DNA from 4 places in the uncultured Rummeliibacillus sp. genome. Region 1 is predicted to be linked to each of the others. Evidence: riboswitches for the same ligand, from Rfam matches in the RefSeq annotation. Region 1 holds a riboswitch; each other region holds the start of a gene.
What was found. A riboswitch is a leader RNA that binds a small molecule or an ion and turns the genes downstream of it on or off. The one in region 1 is predicted to bind lysine.
Positions count from the first base shown of each region.

Region 2: linked by a shared signal. The riboswitch ahead of Q0977_RS01805 (aspartate kinase) and the one ahead of Q0977_RS15750 (amino acid permease) in region 1 are both predicted to bind lysine.
Region 3: linked by a shared signal. The riboswitch ahead of dapA (4-hydroxy-tetrahydrodipicolinate synthase) and the one ahead of Q0977_RS15750 (amino acid permease) in region 1 are both predicted to bind lysine.
Region 4: linked by a shared signal. The riboswitch ahead of Q0977_RS06400 (transporter substrate-binding domain-containing protein) and the one ahead of Q0977_RS15750 (amino acid permease) in region 1 are both predicted to bind lysine.

Region 1 is NZ_CAKQBI010000035.1:7,523-13,531, forward strand. Features, by position in the region: gene Q0977_RS15750 (amino acid permease) at 27-1,496, opposite strand; lysine riboswitch at 1,601-1,781, opposite strand; gene Q0977_RS15755 (nitric oxide synthase oxygenase) at 2,030-3,088, opposite strand; gene Q0977_RS15760 (catalase) at 3,678-5,162, shown strand; gene Q0977_RS15765 (MFS transporter) at 5,303-6,009, opposite strand, start outside.
Region 2 is NZ_CAKQBI010000002.1:24,585-30,593, reverse strand. Features, by position in the region: gene Q0977_RS01820 (electron transfer flavoprotein subunit alpha/FixB family protein) at 1-567, shown strand, start outside; gene trxA (thioredoxin) at 723-1,037, shown strand; gene uvrC (excinuclease ABC subunit UvrC) at 1,103-2,893, shown strand; lysine riboswitch at 2,937-3,120, shown strand; gene Q0977_RS01805 (aspartate kinase) at 3,244-4,476, shown strand; gene Q0977_RS01800 (DUF2507 domain-containing protein) at 4,670-5,089, opposite strand; gene Q0977_RS01795 (succinate dehydrogenase cytochrome b558 subunit) at 5,364-5,972, shown strand.
Region 3 is NZ_CAKQBI010000009.1:84,144-90,152, reverse strand. Features, by position in the region: gene Q0977_RS08165 (TatD family hydrolase) at 1-585, opposite strand, end outside; gene Q0977_RS08160 (cupin domain-containing protein) at 730-1,308, opposite strand; gene dapA (4-hydroxy-tetrahydrodipicolinate synthase) at 1,544-2,437, opposite strand; lysine riboswitch at 2,560-2,739, opposite strand; gene Q0977_RS08150 (hypothetical protein) at 2,896-3,042, shown strand; gene Q0977_RS08145 (NUDIX domain-containing protein) at 3,072-3,632, shown strand; gene Q0977_RS08140 (radical SAM/SPASM domain-containing protein) at 3,935-5,272, shown strand; gene Q0977_RS08135 (hypothetical protein) at 5,300-5,434, shown strand; gene Q0977_RS08130 (aminotransferase class I/II-fold pyridoxal phosphate-dependent enzyme) at 5,493-6,009, opposite strand, start outside.
Region 4 is NZ_CAKQBI010000007.1:54,903-60,911, reverse strand. Features, by position in the region: gene Q0977_RS06410 (amino acid ABC transporter ATP-binding protein) at 172-906, opposite strand; gene Q0977_RS06405 (amino acid ABC transporter permease) at 930-1,679, opposite strand; gene Q0977_RS06400 (transporter substrate-binding domain-containing protein) at 1,758-2,612, opposite strand; lysine riboswitch at 2,805-2,989, opposite strand; gene Q0977_RS06395 (hypothetical protein) at 3,125-4,591, opposite strand; gene guaC (GMP reductase) at 4,935-5,918, shown strand.

The sequences.
Region 1 (6,009 bases):
TCTCCAGAAATAGATTAGCAATATTTTTATTGAATAGGTCGATCAGTTGAAAAATCTGCTTCCTCTAAACGAACAATTTTAGTTTTATGTTTCCATTTGTATCCAAACCAAAGGATAAAGAAAATTGGCAAGCCAATATAAGATACTAATATTCCATACCAATCAATATGACCACCTGTAAATGCTGTATAATTTTGCCCTAATACAACAATCATACATACTACAAATGCAAAGATTGGACCAAACGGGAAAAATCTCGAACGGTATGGTAGTTCAGATAGATCATGTCCTTGTGCAACAAACGCTTTGCGGAAGCGGTAATGGCTCGCTGCAATACCTAACCATGCGATAAACCCACACATCCCCGATGCATTTAATAACCAAATATACACAGTACCTGTCCCAAATAAAGATGCTAAGAAAGATAAACAAGCAACTAATAATGTAGCAATAAGTGCTGCAACTGGTACACCACGTTTGTTTAACTTTTTGAAAATTCTTGGTGCTTTACCTTCCATCGCTAATTCCCACAATGTACGGGATGATGCATATAATCCTGAGTTACCGGCTGATAAAATAGCAGTTAAAATTACTGCATTCATAATTGAAGCTGCAAAAGCAATACCAGCATTTTCAAATACTAAAGTAAATGGGCTAACAGTGACATCATCGCTATTAGCAAGGCGAGCATCTGTATATGGAATCAATAACCCAATAGCTAATATTGCTAGAATATAGAATAACAAAATACGCCAAAAAATTTGTTTTACTGCCTTTGGAATCGTTTTGTCTGGATTTTTTGTTTCCCCAGCAGTAATACCAAGCAACTCAGTTCCTTGGAATGAGAACCCTGCAGCTAAGAAAATACCAAATGTCGCAAAGAAACCTCCGTGGAATGGTGCATCCCCTTTAAAGAAATTCGTAAAACCAACCGGTGCATTTCCACCTAAAATACCGAAAATCATTAAAAAGCTTACGATTAAGAAAATAATAACCGTTGCAACTTTAATAATCGCAAACCAATATTCACTTTCACCAAAACTATTAACAGATAAATAATTTAAGACAAAAATAATTATTAAAAAGGCTGCACTCCATATAAATGAAGGTGTTTCAGGGAACCAATATTTCATAACAATTGAAACAGCTGAAACTTCTGCTGCAATAGTGATGGCCCAGTTATACCAGTAGTTCCATCCTAGAGCAAACCCTAACGATGGATCAATAAATTTTGAAGCATACGTACTAAATGACCCTGATACAGGCATATACGCTGCCATTTCTCCAAGACTAGTCATTAAGAAAAATACCATTATACCGATTAAACCATAAGCCAAAAGCGCACCACCCGGTCCAGCAGCAGCAACAGAATTTCCGCTCGCCAATAACAATCCTGTCCCAATTGTTCCTCCGAGTGAAATCATAGTAACATGACGACTTTTTAGACCTCTATTTAAGCTCTGTTGTTCACTAGAGCTTGTCTCTTTTATACTCATATTTCTCCTCTTTCCGATTTTCATTGCAAGAAAGGTCGGTTTGAAGCAAATAAAAAATACCATCCAAGGAAATTGAGATGGTATATAAACTCCCCATCAACCTTGATAAAGATAGCTCAACACGCCTTTTTAGACGTGACAGTTCTGCACCTTTCGATAGCAGCCCCAGCATTAGCAATAAAAAGCTTACCAACACTTCGGCAATATTCCCTTTTTTAATCGAGTCTGTAATGCTTTTTCATCTCGTCGATCATACTCATGAATATCGCGACCTCTACCTCATCTATTGGATGAGGCATGCAATATATAATTTTAATACGTGTCTATTATAATACAGGGTAAATTCAATAACAAGACGTAAATATACTGGAATTATAATACAACTAAGACAATAATCATTTAATCTACTATCTCTTAAAGATACTAAAGAGTTTTATTTTTACAAAGTATGTGTAAAACATTGTTATATAAATGGAAGAAAGATAAAAAATCGAGCGACAAAACTTCGCTCGATTTTCAATAACTTTTACTAATTAGTAGGGATTCTTTTGATAAGCGTACCCTGGTAGTTTCTTCGTATTATCATATGGCTTGTGGAAAATATGTGTCGTTGCAGGAGATAAAGGAGGGATCAACCATGTCCAATTACCAGTCACATCTCGATTTTCAGACGTTTCATTAACTTCAAAACGTTTAAATTGTTGTGCAGCCGTATGGTGATCAACAATGCTCACACCATCTTCTTTGAAAGAATAAAGTACCGCTACATTAAGTTCTACTAATGCACGATCACGCCATAAACTAGCATTGGAAGATGTATCTAAATCCATTTTTTCAGCAATTATTGGCAACATATTATAACGATCTTTATCAGCTAAATTACGAGCACCAATTTCCGTACCCATATACCATCCGTTAAACGGAGCTGCTGTATATGTAATGCCTCCGATTTCAAACTTCATACTTGAAATGATCGGTACAGCATACCATTTTAAATGTAAATCAACGAACCATTCGAAATTTGGATGTCGCAATTGCACCTCTTTAACATATCTTTGCGGAATTTCAAACAACTGCGGTTTACGATTTTCAACTTGTATCACTATTGGTAATACATCAAATTGTCCGCCTTTTCCTTGCCATCCTAATTTTATACATTCTTTTGTAAAGTCTATCGAACTAGAATCTCCAATTACTGAACCATCATCTTGTTCATAACCAGCATAGCGAATCAATTGATGATTCCATATTCTTACTTTCTGTGATTCAAAGATAGATATAGTCGGTCTTATTTTTCCGTTATTTGTTGCAAATTCTATATGCTCTAAAAGTTTTTCAAAAATTATTTTTTCATCATTTATCCCACGTTGATCTTTCACTTGAAGTGTTTGCCAAAACAATCGCCCAATGCATTTATTACTATTTCGCCAAGCTATTTTTGCACCATAAGCAAGTTCATCTGTCGTATGAGTGTAAACGCCAAACTTCTTAATATCTTGCTTGATGTATTTTAGACGTCGTTCCAGTTGGTCCGTGGGCAATTTGTTTTCTAAATAATACATCTTGATAAAGTCAATTGCCTCATTTAACATCGGCATTAGTGAACCCCCCATTAAAATACTTCAATTAGCTCTATCATAAATGAATTATTATGAAGAAAAAATATGTAGATTACATACCGATTTAAGAAGACTACATTTACCCTTCTTACAGGTTGTTTGCTTAGTATAGGCAAATAATTAAGAATCATTTCTTTTCTTCTAAATCACTGAATTCAACATTTCCATACCTATTCTCTCCGTATAATAAGTAGATATAAATCATAGTATTTTACGAGAATATTATTTTCAATTATGAACATTTCATAAATTTTAATGATAATAATAATTATTACAATATGCAATTATAATTATATTTTATCTATCAACGAGAAGATTCGATAAAAGTAATTAAATCTTCCTATTCGTTTTTTTTTATTTTAAACACCATTTTTAAACTATCTGTAATACATTCATTAAAAAGTAATCGTTATAGCATCATTGTAAAATCTATTTTAATTTATACATCATATTTTAAAATAAAAATTACTAAAATAGAATAATTATAATTTACTTTCAATTGTTAATCTGTTATAGTTGTTTTCGAAGAGGTAATTCAATTTCTTTAAGGAGGAATTCATTCATGACAAAGGATAACAATAAAAAGTTAACTACTGCCGCTGGGGCTCCTGTTGTAAGTAACACAAACTCTATGACTGCAGGAAAACGTGGTCCTGTACTTTTACAAGATGTTTGGTTGATTGAAAAACTAGCAAACTTCAATCGTGAAGTTATTCCAGAACGCCGTATGCACGCTAAAGGTTCAGGTGCTTTCGGTACATTCACAGTCACTCACGATATTACTAAATATACAAAAGCAAAAATTTTCTCTGAAATAGGTAAGAAAACAGCAATGTTCGCACGATTCTCTACTGTCGCCGGTGAACGTGGTGCTGCAGATGCTGAACGTGATATTCGCGGTTTTGCATTAAAATTCTATACAGAGGAAGGTAACTGGGACTTAGTTGGTAACAATACTCCTGTATTCTTCTTCCGTGATGCAATGCACTTCCCAGACCTAAACCATGCTGTTAAACGTGATCCACGTACCAATATGCGCTCTGCTAATAACAACTGGGATTTCTGGACTAACCTTCCTGAAGCGTTACACCAAATTACTTACGTAATGGGTGACCGTGGTATTCCAACTGATTATCGTCATATGCACGGCTTTGGATCACATACTTACTCAATGATTAACGCAGACAACGAACGTGTTTATGTTAAATTCCATTTTAAAACACAACAAGGTATCAAAAACTTAACCGATGAAGAGGCTGCAGAAGTAATCGCGAAAGACCGTGAATCTTCACAACGCGATCTATATGAAGCTATCGAGCGTGGTGAGTTCCCTAAATGGACAATGTACATCCAAGTAATGACAGATGAACAAGCGAAGAACCATCCTGATAATCCATTTGATTTAACAAAAGTTTGGTATAAAAAAGATTATCCATTAATTCCAGTTGGTGAATTCGAGTTAAACCGTAACCCTGCAAACTACTTTGCTGAAGTTGAACAAGCTGCATTTGCTCCTTCTAACGTAGTTCCTGGTATTAGCTTTTCACCAGATAGAATGCTTCAAGCCCGTCTATTCGCATATGCTGATGCACAACGCTATCGTTTAGGTGTCAATCACACTTTAATTCCGGTTAACGCACCAAAATGCCCCGTGCATAATTTCCATCGTGATGGTTTCATGCGTACAGATGGCAACCTAGGAAGTACACTACACTATGAGCCAAATAGCTATGGTGAATGGCAAGAACAGCCTGCGTACAAAAATCCATCTGAAGAGGCAGGTCCTGCGGATATCTATGATTTCCGTGAAGACGATGATAACTACTTTGAACAACCAGGAAAATTGTTCAACATCATGAGTCCAGATGAACAACAACGTCTATTTGAAAATACTGCTCGTAATATGGAAGGCGTTGAAAACTTTATCAAAGAACGTCACATCATCCACTGCTATAAAGCAGATCCAAAATACGGTGAAGGCGTTGCTAAAGCAATGGGTATTGACATTAACTCTATTGACGTACTTAAAGAAGTTCAATACCACTAAGATTTACTAATTTAAATTGACATTCATATTCCAAAAAAGACTGTAAGCAAAATACAATTTGCTTACAGTCTTTTCATGTAACACTTTTCAATTCTTTTAATTCAAACTTGAAACTACTATGCAAAAGATATTAGTTAACTCTATTGTCTTCTTTTTTCTTTCGTAATTCCTATATAAATGAAGAATGTTACGATAATAATTCCCATAGCTACTAAATACATTCTGCTATACCCTGCATTTGAAGCAACAATTCCAAGAATAAAAGAACCAACTGCCATTCCTAAATCCATCGCATTGAAAAATACAGAGTTTGCGATTCCAACCCGATGTCGCTCGACTGAACTGATAATCTGAGATTGGAACACAGGTGTAACTGAACCATAACCAATCCCAATTAGAATACCCGCAATAATCATTAGAAAACCAGTAAGAGGCAATTGTAAGATGAACATCCCAATAGCAAAGATCAAAATACAAGGAATAACAATAATTTTCGGTCCATACATATCAGAGTATTTACCTGTAAATGGGCGGAAGATTATCATAAAAATTGCATAAACAATAAAAAATGTACTAGCTGCAGCCACTAGGTTCAGTTCTTTCGCATAGATGGCTAAAAATGCCGATACACAAGAATAAGAAGTAGCTAATAAAAATGTTGGGATGGCATATGGAATCGTTTTTCGATCCATAATATCATTCCATGAAAAGCCTCTCTTTTCTATTTTAGTGACTGGCTCAAGTTTTGGAACGTTTATCACTAACGCTAACAAGATATTAATAGCTGCAAAAATAATACACAATATAATAGATAGAGTGTACATATTATGATTTGCTAAATTCAACC
Region 2 (6,009 bases), on a different contig from region 1:
TCAGGTAAAGCATTTGAAAAAGTAAAGGTAAAGGATGGCTTAGTATTTATCACAATTCGTCCAAATAACATTGCGCCACTTGAAAAAGACGAGTCTCGTTCAGGTGAAGTTTCTAGTATATCAGTAGATATTACAAATTTACGTACTGTTATTAAAGAAGTAGTACGTAAAACTACAGATGGAGTAGATTTATCTGAAGCAAAAGTAGTGGTATCTGGTGGCCGAGGTGTTAAAAGTGCTGAAGGCTTTGCTCCATTACAAGAATTAGCAAAAGTTTTAGGCGGCGCTGTAGGTGCTTCACGTGGTGCATGTGATGCAGATTATTGCGATTATTCATTGCAAATTGGTCAAACTGGAAAAGTCGTAACTCCAGATTTATATATTGCTTGCGGAATCTCTGGAGCAATCCAACATTTAGCAGGTATGTCTAATTCAAAAATCATCGTAGCGATTAACAAAGACCCTGAAGCTAATATTTTCAAAGTAGCAGATTACGGGATAGTTGGAGACTTATTTGAAGTCGTACCAATGTTGATCGAAGAATTCAAAAGTGTTGCTGTAAAATAATGATTCGAAAAGCTCTGTGAACTTTTGCAGAGCTTTAATTTTTATTAAAACAAAATATTATGTTAAAATAGTGCAATAGTGAGCAGAACAGTCGCCTCATAATTTCTTTTATGCTACACTACCGATACATATAGTATTAAGGAGGAAATATAAAAATGGCAATTGTACATTCAACAGACGCAACATTTTCAAATGATATTGCAAATGGATTAGTATTAGTAGACTTCTGGGCAACTTGGTGTGGACCATGTAAAATGATCGCTCCAGTACTAGAAGAACTTGATCAGGAATTAGCTGGTAAAGTGAACATTGTAAAAGTAGATGTTGACCAAAACCAAGAAACTGCTAGCCAATTTGGTATTATGTCAATCCCAACACTATTATTGTTCAAAGATGGCGAACAAGTTGATAAAACTGTTGGTTTCCAACCAAAAGAAGCATTAGCTGAATTCATCCAAAAACACGCGTAAGTTTTTTTGGTTATAAACGAAACCGGGTTCCTACTAGGTACCCGGTTTTTTTTAGAGGTGATTTGATGAATGATTTAATCAAACAAAAGCTATCTATCTTACCTGACCAACCAGGATGCTATTTAATGAAAGATCGACAAGGTACTATCATTTACGTGGGAAAGGCAAAAGTACTTAAAAATAGAGTACGTTCATACTTTACTGGAACGCATAATGGTAAAACACAACGACTTGTTAGTGAAATTGAAGATTTCGAATACATTGTAACTTCCTCAAATAAAGAAGCCTTTTTGCTCGAACTAAATTTGATAAAATTACATGATCCAAAATACAACATCATGTTAAAGGATGATAAAACATATCCTTATATCAAAATCACAAACGAAAAACACCCACGATTATTGACAGTTCGGAAAGTTAAAAAAGACAAAGGCAAATACTTTGGACCATATCCAAATGTCTATGCAGCAAATGAAACTAAAAAATTGCTTGATCGCTTATATCCTTTACGAAAATGCCAAACCCTTCCTAATCGTGTTTGCTTGTATTACCATATCGGTCAATGCCTAGCCCCTTGTATAAAAGATATAGAAAAAAAGGTATACGATGATATGGTTCAGGAGATTGTGAATTTCTTAAATGGTGGCCACGCAAAGGTTAAAGAAGAATTACAGAAAAAAATGTTAGCTGCTTCTGAACAGCTAGATTTTGAGCGTGCAAAAGAATATCGAGATCAAATAGCTCATATCGAGTCTGTAATGGAAAGACAAAAAATTACGACAACTGATTTTACCAATAGAGATGTATTTGGCTATGCGGTAGATAAGGGATGGATGTGTGTCCAAGTATTTTTTGTAAGACAAGGAAAACTTATTGAACGAGATGTATCTTTATTTCCTTCATATGGTGAACCGGAAGATGAGTTTCTAACTTTTGTAGGCCAATTTTATGAAAAGGCGGAACATATTAAACCGAAAGAAATTCTTATTCCCAAAGAAATTGAAGGAGATATGTTGCAACAAGTCTTAGATATCAACGTGTTACAACCACAAAGAGGAAATAAGAAGGAATTGCTTGATCTAGCATCAAAAAATGCTCAAATAGCAATTTCAGAAAAATTCCAACTAATCGAGAGACAAGAACAAAGAACAGTGGGTGCTTGTGAACAACTAGGTGATGCGATGAATATTGCTACTCCACTACGAATTGAAGCGTTTGATAACTCGCATATTTTCGGGGCTGATACTGTTTCAGCCATGGTTGTCTTTATAGATGGTAAACCTAGTAAAAAAGAATACCGTAAATTTAAAATCCAAAATGCAAATGCACATGATGATTATGGTGCAATGAGAGAAGTTATTCGTCGGCGTTATTCGAGAGTTTTAAAAGAAGGTTTACCACTTCCAGACTTACTGGTGACTGATGGAGGGAAAGGTCAGATGGAAGTGGCCAGAGAAATTTTGGAAGATGAGCTAGGGCTAGATATACCAATAGCTGGATTGGCAAAAGATGATAAGCATCAAACGTCTCAATTGCTTTATGGAAATCCGCCTGAGATTATTCCATTAAAACGAACTAGTGAAGCGTTTTATCTATTACAGCGTGTCCAAGATGAAGTGCATAGATTTGCAATTACATTCCATAGACAATTACATGAAAAAAATGCTATTACATCTATTTTAGATGAGATTCCAGGAGTAGGCCCAAAAAGGAAACAACAATTACTAAAACATTTTGGATCGATTAATAAGATTAAAAAAGCAACTTTTGATGAATTGCAAAAAGCTGGTGTACCTAAAAAACTAGCTCAGACAATAATTGACTTTTTTTCGGAAAAACGATTGCAAGGGAAGTAAATGATATGGTATCTTAGTGTCACCAATTAAAAATCACTGATTTAGTGATGATAGAGGCGCGGATTTCAATAGTACCCGACCGGAGGATGATTAGATTCTTTGAAAGTCGGTGAAAGGGGAAGCCGCCGAAGTTGCAAGTTTGCTAATTCCAACTTGCTGCTGGTTCTACATTGAAGAAATGTAGAATTGTCAGAGTCAAAAATAGATTCTGGAGGGCTATCTCACATGAATGTTCTTTTGAACGTGCATGCTAAGAGCAGCCTATTCACTTTATGTGAAGAGCTGCTCTTTTTTCATTAGAAGTCATTGTGAAAGTCGCCCACACATTCTGATGTAGGGGGAGCGTTTTGATGAGTACTTTAGTAGTGAAATTTGGCGGAACTTCCGTTGCAACAACAGAAAGAATTATGCATGTTGCTAAGCGCATTCAGCGTGAGAAAAAAAATGGATATGACATTGTCGTTGTCGTATCAGCAATGGGTAAAACAACGGATCAACTTGTGGATATGGCCCACGAAATTTCCGAATCACCTTCAAAGAGGGAAATGGATGTATTGTTGACCACTGGAGAACAAGTGACGATTTCATTGTTATCAATTGCATTACATAAGTTAGGAATCGAGGCAAAATCATTTACTGGCTGGCAAGCAGGTATTGTTACAGAACATGTACCAAGTAACGCGAGAATCGAGAACATAAAGCCAAAAGCAGTCAATGATGCGTTAAAAGCAGGGGAAGTGGCTGTCGTTGCTGGCTTCCAGGGGATAGATGACGAAGGAAATATTACTACGCTTGGACGTGGTGGTTCAGATACGACTGCAGTTGCTATTGCTTCAGCGTTAAATGCCGAACGTTGTGATATTTATACAGATGTTGATGGTGTTTATACGAGTGATCCACGATTTGTAAAAGGTGCTAGAAAGTTAAAGGAATTGTCTTATGACGAAATGCTTGAACTAGCGAACCTAGGAGCAGGTGTCTTACATCCACGATCTGTCGAAGTAGCAAAAAACCACAACATTCCTATGTCTGTTCGTTCGAGTTACGAGGATGTTGAAGGTACAATCTTGAAGGAGGAAATCGAAGTGGAAAAAGATTTAGTAGTACGTGGTGTTGCGTTTGAACCGGATATTATTCGTTTAACAGTATATTATAAAGAGGCCTATAATGGATCGTTAGCTAATATTTTTACAACATTAGCAAAAAATCATGTCAATGTTGATATCATTGTTCAAACGATTATTCAAGGAACACAACCATCTGTATCATTTTCAGTAAAAAAAGAAAATTTACAAGATACATTACAAGTTCTATCTGAACATAAAGATATCCTTGGATATGATCATATAGATTACGAAGGCGAACTAGCAAAAGTTTCAATTGTAGGATCAGGTATGGTATCAAATCCAGGTGTAGCAGCTTCCATGTTCGACCGTTTATATCGTGAAGGTATACCAGTAAAAATGGTAAGTACTTCTGAAATAAAAGTATCAGTTGTAGTACCACAAGAAGATATGTTAAAAGCTGCGAATGCACTACATGAGGAATTTGGTCTTTCATTAAAAGAAAAGGTTGCACAATAATAAAAAAGAAATGTATAGATATGTTAAAAGGACTTCACAAAAATAGTTTTAGTGGAGTCCTTTTGCATAAAAAGACTCTCTCACTAATATTCAATGAGAGAGTAATATTTTTTTGAATACCCGACGTATACTTAGATTATTATGTAATATAAGATTTTAAAGACATGCTAATCTTCTAAGTGGTATTAATCTATTATTCTTCTATTTTATCTTTTAAGTCCCATTTAATATGGAATTTGACTTGACCTTGCTTAACTTTTTTCTCTTCATAGCATTCCGTTAAAAAGCCACTACATTTTTGTTGGTTTTGAGCTAAAAAACCCGCTTCTAGACGAAAACAACGTTGGTCAAATTTAAGAATCTCTGGATCACCAGTTAAAGTACAAAATGCTTCACTTGCGGAAACCTTATCGATAGTCAAATCTCCCCAACCAGCTTCATGGAAGAAAGGGATTGCTTCTTCTAATTCATAGAGTGGAAATTTCCGGGCTAATTCTTTTCCGCTCCAATATAGAATATCTTCTTCATTTTTGCCCAAAATAGAAGATAGTACGTGATCACGGATTAATTCATATCCAAATTGTGTTATTTCATGCTTTTGTTGAGTAGACATTGAAGGTCCTTCTTTCATATTTTTTTGCCTATATTATTTCTAAAAAAGAAATATCAAATGCCAAGTAGGAAATCTCTACTTATTTAAGAATAATCTAGACAAGAACTACTTATATAAAAAGTTCATGATTCCTTGACGCTATTGTGGTATGAGAGTACAATAAACTTGTCATAATATTGTACCATTATGAAACAAGCAGTCAATAGATGTCCGGTTACAAAAACGTGGCAAAAAATTGACATCTTGTTTCCAAGTACTAAGGGGGGTAACAGTCTTGTCGAAAGATCGAGAGTTTTATTGGCGTCGTCTGCATTCTCTTCTTGGAATTATTCCAGTAGGGCTATTTTTGACGCAACACTTGTTAATCAATTTCTCAGCAACAAACGGAGAAGCATCATTTAACAAAGCAAGTGAATTTATGGGGAATCTACCATTTTTATGGTTCCTTGAGTGGTTCGTAATTTACATTCCTTTAATGTTCCATGCATTCTATGGTGTGTTTATTGCATTTACAGCATCACCAAATAACAAACGTTTTGGTACTTTCCGTAACTGGATGTTCCTATTACAACGTATTACTGGTGTATTCTTAGTAATTTTCATTGCTTGGCATATTTTCCAAACAAGAATCCAAAAAGCACTTGGTACAGAAGCTGACTTTAACATGATGGTTGATATTTTATCTAACCCAATCATGGTTGTATTCTATGCATTAGGTATTATCTCAGCTACTTTCCATTTAGCTAATGGTATTTGGTCATTCTTAGTAAGTTGGGGTATTACACAATCTCCAAAATCTCAAAGAGTTGCAACTTTCATCACAATGATTTTCTTTGTAGTGTTATCTGTAATCGGCGTTGGCGCTCTACTTGCATTTTTGTAATAGTCTAGTGAAGACTTGTAAGCGCTTGATTACTATT
Region 3 (6,009 bases), on a different contig from region 1:
TTTCACTGCTTCTTGTAAATCTTGTCCACGTCTTTCATCACATATCCAGCCTGTTACTCCAATATGGAATCCCATCGATACATATTTTTTGACTTCAGTTGTATTTCCAGTAAAACAATGGACTACTGCTTTATTGATAAGATCTGAATGGTTTTCCATGATTTCCACGAACCGTTCGTGTGCATCGCGAACGTGTAAAAAAAGTGGCATGTCCAACTCTCTTGCTAATTCTAATTGGGCTTCAAAACATTTCTCTTGGATTTGTTGCGATGAATACATCCGATTAAAATCTAGTCCGCATTCACCGATTGCTACCACTTCAGGATGTTGGGCTAATTGCTTTAAGCTTAGAATCGAATCTTGTGTAAATTCACTAGCTTCATGTGGGTGAATTCCTGCAGTAGAAAAGAGAATGTTGGGATATTGTTTTGCTATTGTAAGACTCTTTTCACTTCCGCTAACGCTTGAACCTGTTAGGATCATCTGTCCAACCCCGCTTTGAATTGCACGGTCTACTACTTCGTTTGAATCCTTTGCGAAACTTTTTTCTGTTAAATTTAAACCAATATCTATTAATGAATGCATTACATATGCCTCCTGCAATCTCTATATGTTCATTGTAGTGAAATACTTTGTGCATGTCACTATTCGTAGGCTGAAGGATAGATTTATCGAAAAATGAATACGACAAAAAACAGTTGGAAGATGTTTAACTCTTCCAACTGCCTTTTAATGCTTCTCTTGAGCTTTCGCAATATCTTTAGTTTGTTGAACTGTGCCATACGGATGTTGAACAGGAGCATAGATTGAATATAGTTTAATAGGTTTGTTGCCTGTGTTAATGAGGTTATGCCATTTTCCTGCAGGTATGATAAAAGCATCATCACCATGAACTTCTCTACGGAAAGTTAGTTGATCTTTACTATCGCCCATTACAATAACACCTTGCCCATCTTCGATTCTTACAAATTGGTCAATATGAGGATGGATTTCCAATCCTATATCATCACCAACCTCAATACTCATAAGTGTTAGTTGTAAATGTTTACCTGTCCAAAGGGCAGTACGATACGTATTGTTTAGTTTAGTAGCGCTTGCTATATTGATAGCGAAAGGATTCTTTCCATAATCTCTCAACAACATTGACTCATTATTATTCATAGGTGTACTTACTAGTTGAGGCGTAGAAGTTTGTGGGTAGGGCATAGCAACAGGTTGATACCCATGAGGTGATGGATACCAATTATAATAACCCTGGGTTTGTGAATAGCAATGTGTACATGGATACCAATTATAGTTATTTTGCATTTTTATCAATCCTTTTCTTAGGCTTCCATCATCAGTATATTCGTCAATTTGAAAAGTGTGACAGATGTCTGAAGGTGGTAAGTGGCAAGCGATAAAAGGAATGTAAATACAAGAGAATAAGTTTCATCGATGCTTTCGAACTTTGAAACTCCAAATAAAAAACTCACGCTTATCTTATTTGATACGCGTGAGCTTTAATGTTGAATATAAATAATAATAGTAAATGAAGATTTACTTATAATGTTATTTCTTCTTTTTCATCCACTACTTTCAATACTTCTTGTAAAGCGCTTGTCTCTTCGTCATTTAAAGGAATAATAGGTAAGCGAACGCCACCAACTGGGACTCCTTTAATATTCAATGCTGCTTTCACCGGTGATGGGTTTGGAGCGGCAAATAATCCTTTGAAAATTGGTAGAAGCTTACGATGATCTTGAGCAGCTTCTGTTGTATTGCCATTTTTGAATTTTGAAATCATTGCTTGCATTTCGTTGCCAATAATGTGTGATGCAACGGAAATGACACCTGTGGCACCAATTGATAGTGCAGGTAATGTTAAACTGTCATCACCAGAATATACTGCAAAATCTTCGGGTGTTCGGCTAATGGTTTCAGCCATTGCATCTAAGTTACCACTAGCATCTTTAATCGCAACGATATTAGGAATTTGAGCTAGGCGTACAGTTGTATCGACTGCCATATTAATCACGCTGCGGCCAGGAATATTATATAAAATGATTGGCAGTGTTGTTTCTTCAGCGATGGCTTTAAAGTGTTGATATAATCCTTCTTGAGAAGGTTTGTTATAGTAAGGAACGACTAGCATAATTGCATCGACACCAGCATTTTCAGCTTGTTTTGTCAATTCAATTGAAGCACTTGTATTATTAGATCCTGTACCCGCTACAACAGGAACTCTTCCGTCCACTATTCTCACAACAAATTTAAATAATTCTACTTTTTCCTCTGTAGATAGTGTAGGAGATTCACCTGTTGTTCCAGCCACTACAATCCCATCTGTGCCATTTGCGATTAAATGATTTATCAAGTTTTCTGCAGCAGGAAAATCGATTTCACCTTTCTGATCAAATGGTGTCACCATAGCCGTTAAAATTTGTCCAAAATTCATACTTCTCCACATCCTTCATTATTTTATATAAATAAACTAGAGGGAGAAGGGCAATTAGTAAGTTAACGCAAAAAAGCAACAACGAGGCTACGTTGTTGCAGTAGAAACAGTTTCATTTCTGTGCGTATGATAGCCCTCCATATAGATAACTACATGACAGTTCTGTATTTATTCAACAACAGAACCAGCTTCGAGAAAAATGAGGTTCTCTCCACTTCGGCAAATCCCCCTTTTCACAATCATCAACGGATCTCATTATCCTCCAATTGTGTACTAATGGTTTTTGCTCCTCTATCCTTACTTCAAAGAAAATATTGAAATAAGTGAATATTTAATTTAATGGAATGATACCACTTTTTTTACAGGATTGCAATGTCATAAATATTAGTTGTGTTATAACAGGTAATTATAAAATATATAAGACCTTACGATATACTTAGCTAGGGAGGGATATGGGGATGAGAAGAATAGTTGATGAATTAGCAACAACTATTTACGAAGTAGGTAAATGTTTGCTAAAAAGTTTTTCATATTTTATGGCAGGATTTATTTTAGTTAGTATCCTAATTTATAGTATTGTTTGGTTAATAAAATTTTTTGCATAAGGAATTTAATTTCTAAAGGAGGATGCACTATGACAAGAGATGAAAATGAAGATGAATTATGGGATGTTTATGATCAAGATCGTAGACTAACCGGAAGATTACATAGAAGAGGGGATCAAATGGATGAAGGAGACTATCATCTGGTAGTCCATGTCTGTATTTTTAATAGCGAAAATCAGTTATTGATTCAGCAAAGACAGCCTTGGAAAAAAGGGTGGCCAAATATGTGGGATTTATCAGCTGCTGGTTCTGCAGTAGCGGGAGATACTAGTCAAAATGCGGCAGAAAGGGAAGTAAAGGAAGAATTAGGACTAGTTATTAACCTATCAAATGAAAGACCACGATTTACGATAAATTTCCCTAATGGATTTGATGATTATTATATGATTACCCAAGATGTAAACATTGAAGAACTACAATTACAGGAAGAAGAAGTACAGGCTGTTAAATGGGTAGAACAGCAGGAACTAATGCAAATGGTTGAAGATGGAGAGATGGTACCTTACTATTTTTTACACCAAATTTTTGAATTAAAAGAGATTTGGGGCAGTCATAAGAGAAAGGACTTTTCAAGGGGAATCATAAAATAAGATTGGCCTTATTAATAATATCTTGCTTCTGAATTTTGCAAAGTTTTAGCTTGAATCGTTTGAATCTTTCTAATAAATGAAGCATTACTAACATTTAAAACAATTTGGAATTGCTGATATCTAGTTTTATGGTAAGATATTATTAACTGCTCCTAATTTTAATGATGAAGTAGTTTTTACATTAACTGTTCATTTTTATACTTCTAATATCTTGCTATTTTTAAAGAAAAAATAATAGTACATCTTGGGAATAGAAGTGTTAGAAAAAGAATAAAAATGATTGAACAAGGGGGTTGTGAATTTTGGAGAATAACAACAGATATGTACCATCAAAGTTTAATGCATTGTCTAAAACAGATGATGGTGGTGTCATTTTATACAATAGCTATACGGGTGCTATTGTTGATTTTACAGATAAAGAAAAAGCAGAGGTTATGGAGTCCTTAAAAAGGTCTGGTACAGATTCTTTAGATAGTGATGTGAAGAATGCTTTATTCGAAAATGGATTTATCGTTCCAGAAAACGTAGATGAAAAAAGAAGAGCTGAATATTTGCACCAATCGATGCACCGTACTGATATGTTGCACCTTATTCTGATGACAACAGAACAATGTAACTTCCGTTGTACGTATTGTTATGAAACATTTGCACGTGGAAAAATGACAGATGAAACGAAAAACGGCGTAAAAGCTCTAGTAAAGGAACGAGCAAATACATTAAATAATTTACATATTAGCTGGTTCGGTGGTGAACCGCTCCTCGAATTAGGGATTATAGAAGAATTATCAAATACGTTCATGGCTGAAGCAAAAGAATATAAAATTGATTATTCGGCTGATATCGTTACAAATGGTTTCTTTTTAACAAAAGACGTGTTTGAAAAGTTACTTTCTTGGGAAGTACGCCAATACATGGTGACAATTGATGGTGTTCAAGCAGTTCATGATCGTCGTCGTCATATGGCTGGCGGTCAAGGTACATTTGAAAGGATTATTGAAAACCTAAAAACAATAAGAGAAGTAGATGGACAATTTGATATGACCATTCGTGTCAACTTCGATGAAGATAATCTACAAGAAACTGGCGATCTCATTCAATTTTTAAAAGAATATTTCGCAGATGATAAACGGTTTGGGCTATTCTTCCGTCCAGTTGGTAGATGGGGAGGGGAACATAATGATGAAATCCCTACATGCACTCATATTACTGCTAATAAGAAAATCTGGGAATTCACTGAAACAGCTATGGGTGAAGGACTTAGCATGAGTAATATGATTACGGGCTCACTTATGCCAACAGCTTCCGTTTGTTATGCAGCGAAGCCGAATGCTATGGTCATTGGTTCAAATGGTCAATTATACAAATGTACTACCGTTTTAGATGAAGAAGTCAACAAAGTTGGGCATCTTCATGCAGATGGTACGATGGATCTTGATTATGATAAGATCGCATCTTGGGTAATGTCTGGAGAAGAAACGGACTCTGTATGTCAATCGTGCTTCTATCGCCCAGCGTGTCAAGGTAATCACTGCCCGTGGTATCGTGTAGTATCTGGCGAAAGACCTTGTCCTTCAGAGAAGAAAAATATTAAAAAGGTATTAAATCTTGTTTGGAAAAATAGTCTACAAACAATTCAATAAGATTTTTAAGAAGTAGATTTTAAATTTATGATTAACCAGAAAAATTGTCCTCTTTATAGAAAGGAGGTGAAGGGGATGCGCGTTCTACGCCCTGCAACTTCTCCAGTAAGTAAAGTGAAATCTGGACGAATTATGAAATCAGTACCTGGTAACTTAAAATAGGTTAGGTCTATGATTAAATGAAAAACTCCTTGCAGTTCAAATGCTGCAAAGGAGTTTTTTAGCTTTCATGATATACAATCAGTTTGCCCTCTTTTAAAAACGTTCCACCATGAAAGTGGCCATGAAGTGCTAATAAATTCATTAAAGAATTTATTTTGTCTTCAGTGATAAGCTCACCAGCCATAATTAGTGGAATACCAGGAGGATAGGGTATGACCATTTCACTTGAAATCTTGCCAATGGCTTCATAAAAGGACACTTGTTTTGTTATAGTCTGCTTCATCTTGGCATATGACATAGATAGTGCTGTAATTTTATTTGAATTTTTATCAATCGGAAATTCTATATTACTTCCAACTTGTCCTTTTACTGCATTTTCGATTAAGTCAACAGTTTGGCGAAAAGGGTAATCTGCGTCTTTTTTTAACAAAGGCAAAACAAATAAGACATTTCGAGCATCTGCTAATTCTGTATAGATTCCTTTTTCTTCAAGTAAGGATTGTAGTTCAAATCCGGAGATGCCTTTTTTTGACTGAATCGTCACTTTCAAAGGATCTGCATTAAATTGTGCTGAT
Region 4 (6,009 bases), on a different contig from region 1:
TCTCTACTAAATAGTATAACACCTATTTGTCTAATTTTTCTGATTTTTATGTAAGGTTTATTAACATGTTTTCTACAAATAGGCCAATATTTGATATCATATATCTATTTTAATTCCAAAGGATCATACAGAAAAAGCTGTCACCCAAAACGTGAGATGACAGCTCTATTTTTATTTTAAAGCGCGGTTTAAAAATGCCTTCGTCCGTTCGTGTTTCGGATTATTAAACACTTCATCAGGGGTATCGTCTTCAACAATTACACCTTTATCCATAAATACAATCCTATCCGAAACTTCTCTTGCAAACTCCATTTCATGCGTAACAATAATCATGGTTAATCCGGACTTTGCTAATTCCTTCATAACCTTTAAAACTTCTCCAACCATTTCAGGGTCAAGCGCTGATGTTGGTTCATCAAATAATAATGCATCAGGCTGCATGGATAAAGCTCGAGCAATCGCAACCCTTTGCTTTTGTCCACCTGACAATTGGCTAGGTCTCGCATTTAAATAACGATCCATACCAACTACCTTTAGATATTTCATAGCTACTTCCTTAGCTTCCTCTTTTGAACGTTTTAAAACCTTTGTTTGCCCAAGGATACAGTTACTTAATACGTCACAATTATTAAATAGATTAAATTGTTGAAATACCATTCCTAAATGCGTTCTAAACGTATTAAGATTATGCTTATCTGCTAGAATATTTTTACCTTTATAAAAAATCTCCCCGCCACTTGGTGTTTCAAGCAAGTTTATGCAACGCAAAAGTGTTGACTTTCCTGACCCAGATGATCCAATAACACATACTACTTCACCTTTTTTAACAGAAAAATTAACGTCTTTTAATACTTCATGTGTACCAAAGGATTTACTAAGATGCTGAATATCGATAATGGTTTCCATAGTTTTTTCTCTCCTTTGTACCTCTATTTCGTCTGTTCCGGTCTACGGATATATGTAGCGTCATCTAACATTTGATAATTTGCATTACCCGAGAGTTTACGTTCAAAGAATCGCAAAATTTGCGTAACAATAATCGTCATTACTAGGTAAATCACACATGCTACAAAGAATGACTCAAAGTATCGAAAGTTATTTCCTGCAATAGATTTTGTTTGGAAGTACAATTCGGTCACACCAATTACATTTAATACAGACGTATCTTTTATATTCATAACATATTGGTTTCCTGTTGCAGGTAAGATATTGCGCATTACTTGTGGCAACACAACATGAATCATTGTTTGCCAATGGTTCATCCCTATAGCTCGAGCCGCTTCAAACTGTCCTTGTTCAATACTCATAATCCCACCACGAACAATTTCAGCCATATAAGCGCCTGTATTAATCGATACGATAAAAATTGCTGCAAAAGTACGATTCATATCAATACCAAACAACAAATCTGATCCGTAATAAACGACCATTGCTTGCACAATCATAGGTGTGCCACGGAAGAACTCAACATAAATTGTTAAAATAGCATTGATAATTTTCAAGAGCCACTTTTTAGCTCCACCATTGCCCTTTGGAATTGTATTAATGACGCCAATAATCAAGCCGATTAATGCGCCAATAATAGTCCCGATTGTTGAAATAACCAGTGTCATCCAAGCGCCTCTTAAGAACATCGGCCAGTTATTTGTAATGATATTGATAAACCATTCTAAGCTCATTATTACTCCTCCTTAAAAGCATAACAAGAACTACCAATTGCAATAATCACAATCGGTAGCTCTTTAAGTTCAATATAACTATTTAGCTGCTGGTTGATTTTTGATCGCTTCATCCATGATTTGTTCACGGTCTGCTTCTGAAATTCCTTTAAGGATTTCATTGATCTTATCTGTTAAATCACTATCTTTTTGTAAACCAACCGCGATTGCTGTATCTTCTTCTGAAGTTTTAAATCCTTCGCCTTCAGTAAACTCTACCATTGCAAACTTGTCGTTAGCTGCTGTTGCTGAAACAGCTTCAGGTTTTTCTGAAACGTAACCGTCAATTTTACCTGATTCAAGTGCAACGCGCATTGCTGGGAAATTATCCATTGCAGTTTGTTTTTTAACGCCTTTAATTTGATCGATAACTGTATAGTGGAAAGTGTTCAACTGAGCCGTCACCTTCGCACCTTTGAAATCAGTAATTGATGTTGCACCATCATATTTGCTACCCTTTTTTACAACCATTACTAAATTAGATTTATAGTAGATATCTGAGAAATCTATTGTTTGTTTACGTTCTTTCGTTGGTGACATACCGGCGATAATGGCATCAATTTTCCCAGAAGTTAGTGCTGGTACAAGACCATCCCATTCTGTTTTCACAACAACTAATTTCTTGCCTAAACCATCTGCGATTTTTTGCGCAATTTGCACATCATAGCCGTTTGCGAATTCTGCATTTCCTTTAATAGCAACACCACCATTTGAATCGTCTGATTGTGTCCAGTTAAAAGGTGGATATCCTGCTTCCATACCTACTGTAAATGTATCTTGTTCCTCACCATTTCCTGATGATTCCGACTTTTTAGAATCGCCTGTGCCACATCCTGCTAATACAAGGATGGCCATTAATAAAACACCAGTTAATAATGTCCATGTCTTTTTCATATTTCCCTCTCCTTTAAAAACAGTTCCCTTATGTGTAGAAAAAGAGCTAAATGTCTAATCTTTGCATCTACCCGTTCAGCCAATTCTATTATTCATTGGCCATACAGGTACTTCGATACAAAAATAAAAGGAACCTGAGTTGAACTCAGGTTCCAGAATATATCTAGTCCCAAATCCTCCACTTTTATCCCAAAATGAGATAGCTCAACTCAATAAACCAGGGTAGCTTATTGAGACAGTCTTACAATTATTCATTGCAAGCCCAGCATGTAATATCGAGATCTATTACAAACTTCGGCAACATTTCCTTCTTCCCGGTTTCACCGCTCTCTCTAACTCCGCCAAGAACTAATAAATATCGCGCCTCTACCTCACCAATAAGTGAGGTCGTATTTACTTGTTGTGAACAGTCTACAATACTAGTGTTTTTCTGTCAATTCTTATTTTCTAATTATTTTTAAGATTTATAGTTTTCGGAAATCCATTGTTCATTCAAATAAATTTATTTACTATTATCCTTCTCTTAGAACATCTGAGAATTCGTAATAAACCTCACCTGTAGTTGCATCGATTCTTTCTATTCTTCTGTTTTGAGGGAAATCCATTACATAATCTAATCCATATAAAGTTACATCTTCATCTTCGTCTTCATAATTTATCGTACGTGCTAGTTTCATTTGTAAATGCTCTTTAAAAATTGTTTTAGCTACTTCTATAGACACAACAGGCTCCATATTCATCGCTAATAATTGTGATTCGTCAGGTAAAATAATCGAGCAATCACGAATTACACCTGTATAAACACCGACATTTACATGGATGGAATATTCATCCATACGAATTCCTTCATAATGGCGAATAAACGTGAATGTTGTGAATGGTTCAAAGTTAAACTCATCATCTTCATCTAAACCTTCATCTTCATCTGCTTCCATCTTTTCGAGTTCCTCAAAAAATTGACGTTCTTCTTCTGTTAAATCTTCTTCATTTAAAAATTCAATATCTTCATCTTCTTGAAGTTGATCTTCAAGTATATATTTATCATGAATATTGCCAATAATAGCTTCTAAAAATATTTTTGCCCTTTCTTCTAACAACTCTTCTGGCAATTCTTCTGACTCTTCCCATTCAACACTAGATTCATAATCTAATTGTAAATCATCAGTTCTTTCAATTTTAACTATTGGGTCTGCAGTCTGGACATTTTCTACATCCAATGAGTCATACCAGAATGTCCCGTTTTCTGTTTCTACTTTATACATATCATCCGTTACACCCAATAAGCTTTCCACTGATTGAGTTACTGTCACCGGCTTAAATTCATGTGTATCAGCAGCTTTTTCTTCTAAAAACTCTTCTGTTGTCGCTATTTGTCCATCTACATGGACTGCTAAATATTCACGATTTGGATAGTATACTAACTTCATCTCACCACTATCTTCAAATATGCCTAGTTGCACCAAAGGATATCGACAAATAATTTCTTTAGCATCTTCTGCTGAAATCTGGATATCTGGGTATGTTAATTGATAGTAAGATTGGAATAACACTGCCGAAATAATAAATCCTTGCTTATTAATTTCAATTGTTACCCCGGAATTAGGTATAAATAAATTTAAAGCCGTATCCTTTTCTTCAAAAATGACCATGTAAGATTCACCATTCCATTGTGTCATTTCTTTAAAATGCAAACTTTCCCGGCAGAAGTCTTTTGCAAAGTCTTCAGCACAACCGATTAATTCATCGGGTGTTAATTCTTCATATTCGTCCAAAGAAACGTCATTATGTTCCATAATCTCTTCCATATCAATCATGAAAGATGTAAGCTTTTGTTCATCATTAAGCTCTATATGGCCATATATAAGACCTCTATGCGCATCTATAATTTCTCCAATAGTTTGGTCATCCTCATCATATTCAATTGAAATAACTGGTCTTCCAATAATATAATCCCTTAAAATAAATTCTAAATTTTTCATCAGTTGCTTCCTCTCGTTATTCTTTATAAGCCATTTATTTTTATGTAAGTAATCCCTTTTATCCTATATATTATCAATTCAGTTCCTATTGCCCTTAAAACCTGATTTTATCATAAATAATTGAGTTCGTCTTAAGTTGTTACGTTAAACAGATCTACCAACGTGAACCTATTCTACTTTCTTAAATCTTATCTAATTTCCTCTCAAACCTCATTTAAAAAACTACTATTTTAGTAATTTTGCAAAAAAATTTTGACATTAGGCTAAAATTAATGTAAATTACCAAAGGGCGAACGTTTTTTAAATAAACAAAAATAATATTCGTTTTTAGGAGTGTTTTTTAATGGATAATGTATTTGACTATGAAGATATTCAATTAATTCCCGCAAAATGTATTGTGAATAGCCGTTCTGAATGTGATACAAGTGTTATGCTCGGTGGTCACAAATTTAGACTTCCTGTTGTCCCTGCAAACATGCAAACAATAATAGATGAAAATATTGCTATTAAATTAGCTGAAAGTGGTTACTTCTATATTATGCATCGCTTCAATCCAGCAAATCGTGCAGATTTTGTAAAGGACATGCAAGCACGTGGCTTAATCGCTTCTATTAGTGTCGGAGTAAAACCAGAAGAATACACTTTTATAGAAGATTTAGCGAAAGAAAATTTAACTCCTGACTATATAACAATTGATATTGCACACGGTCACTCAAATGCAGTGATCAATATGATTCAACATATTAAAAGACTACTTCCTACTTCCTTCGTTATTGCCGGTAATGTCGGTACACCTGAAGCTGTTCGTGAACTTGAAAACGCTGGTGCTGACGCTACTAAAGTTGGAATTGGGCCTGGTAAAGTATGTATTACAAAGGTTAAAACTGGTTTTGGAACTGGTGGCTGGCAATTAGCTGCCCTTCGTTGGTGTTCAAAAGCCGCAACGAAACCTATTATTGCAGACGGAGGTATTCGGACTAACGGCGATATTGCCAAATCCGTTCGCTTTGGTGCAACAATGGTAATGATTGGTTCATTATTTGCTGGTCATGAGGAATCACCGGGTAAAACGATTGAAATTGATGGTAAGTTATATAAAGAATATTTTGGTTCTGCATCTGAATTCCAAAAAGGTGAAAAGAAAAACGTCGAAGGTAAAAAAATGCACGTTGAACATCGTGGCCATTTAAGTGATACGCTTATTGAAATGGAACAAGACCTTCAATCGTCAATCTCTTATGCCGGAGGTACAAAACTGGAATCCATTCGTAATGTTGACTATGTAATTGTTAAAAACTCTATTTTTAATGGTGACAAAGTATACTAAATAATTTTAAATCACCTTACACATAGCCTAAATAAAATCGATTAGAGCATCCTTACGTTCAACAAGAAGGATGCTTTTTTATTTTTCAAAT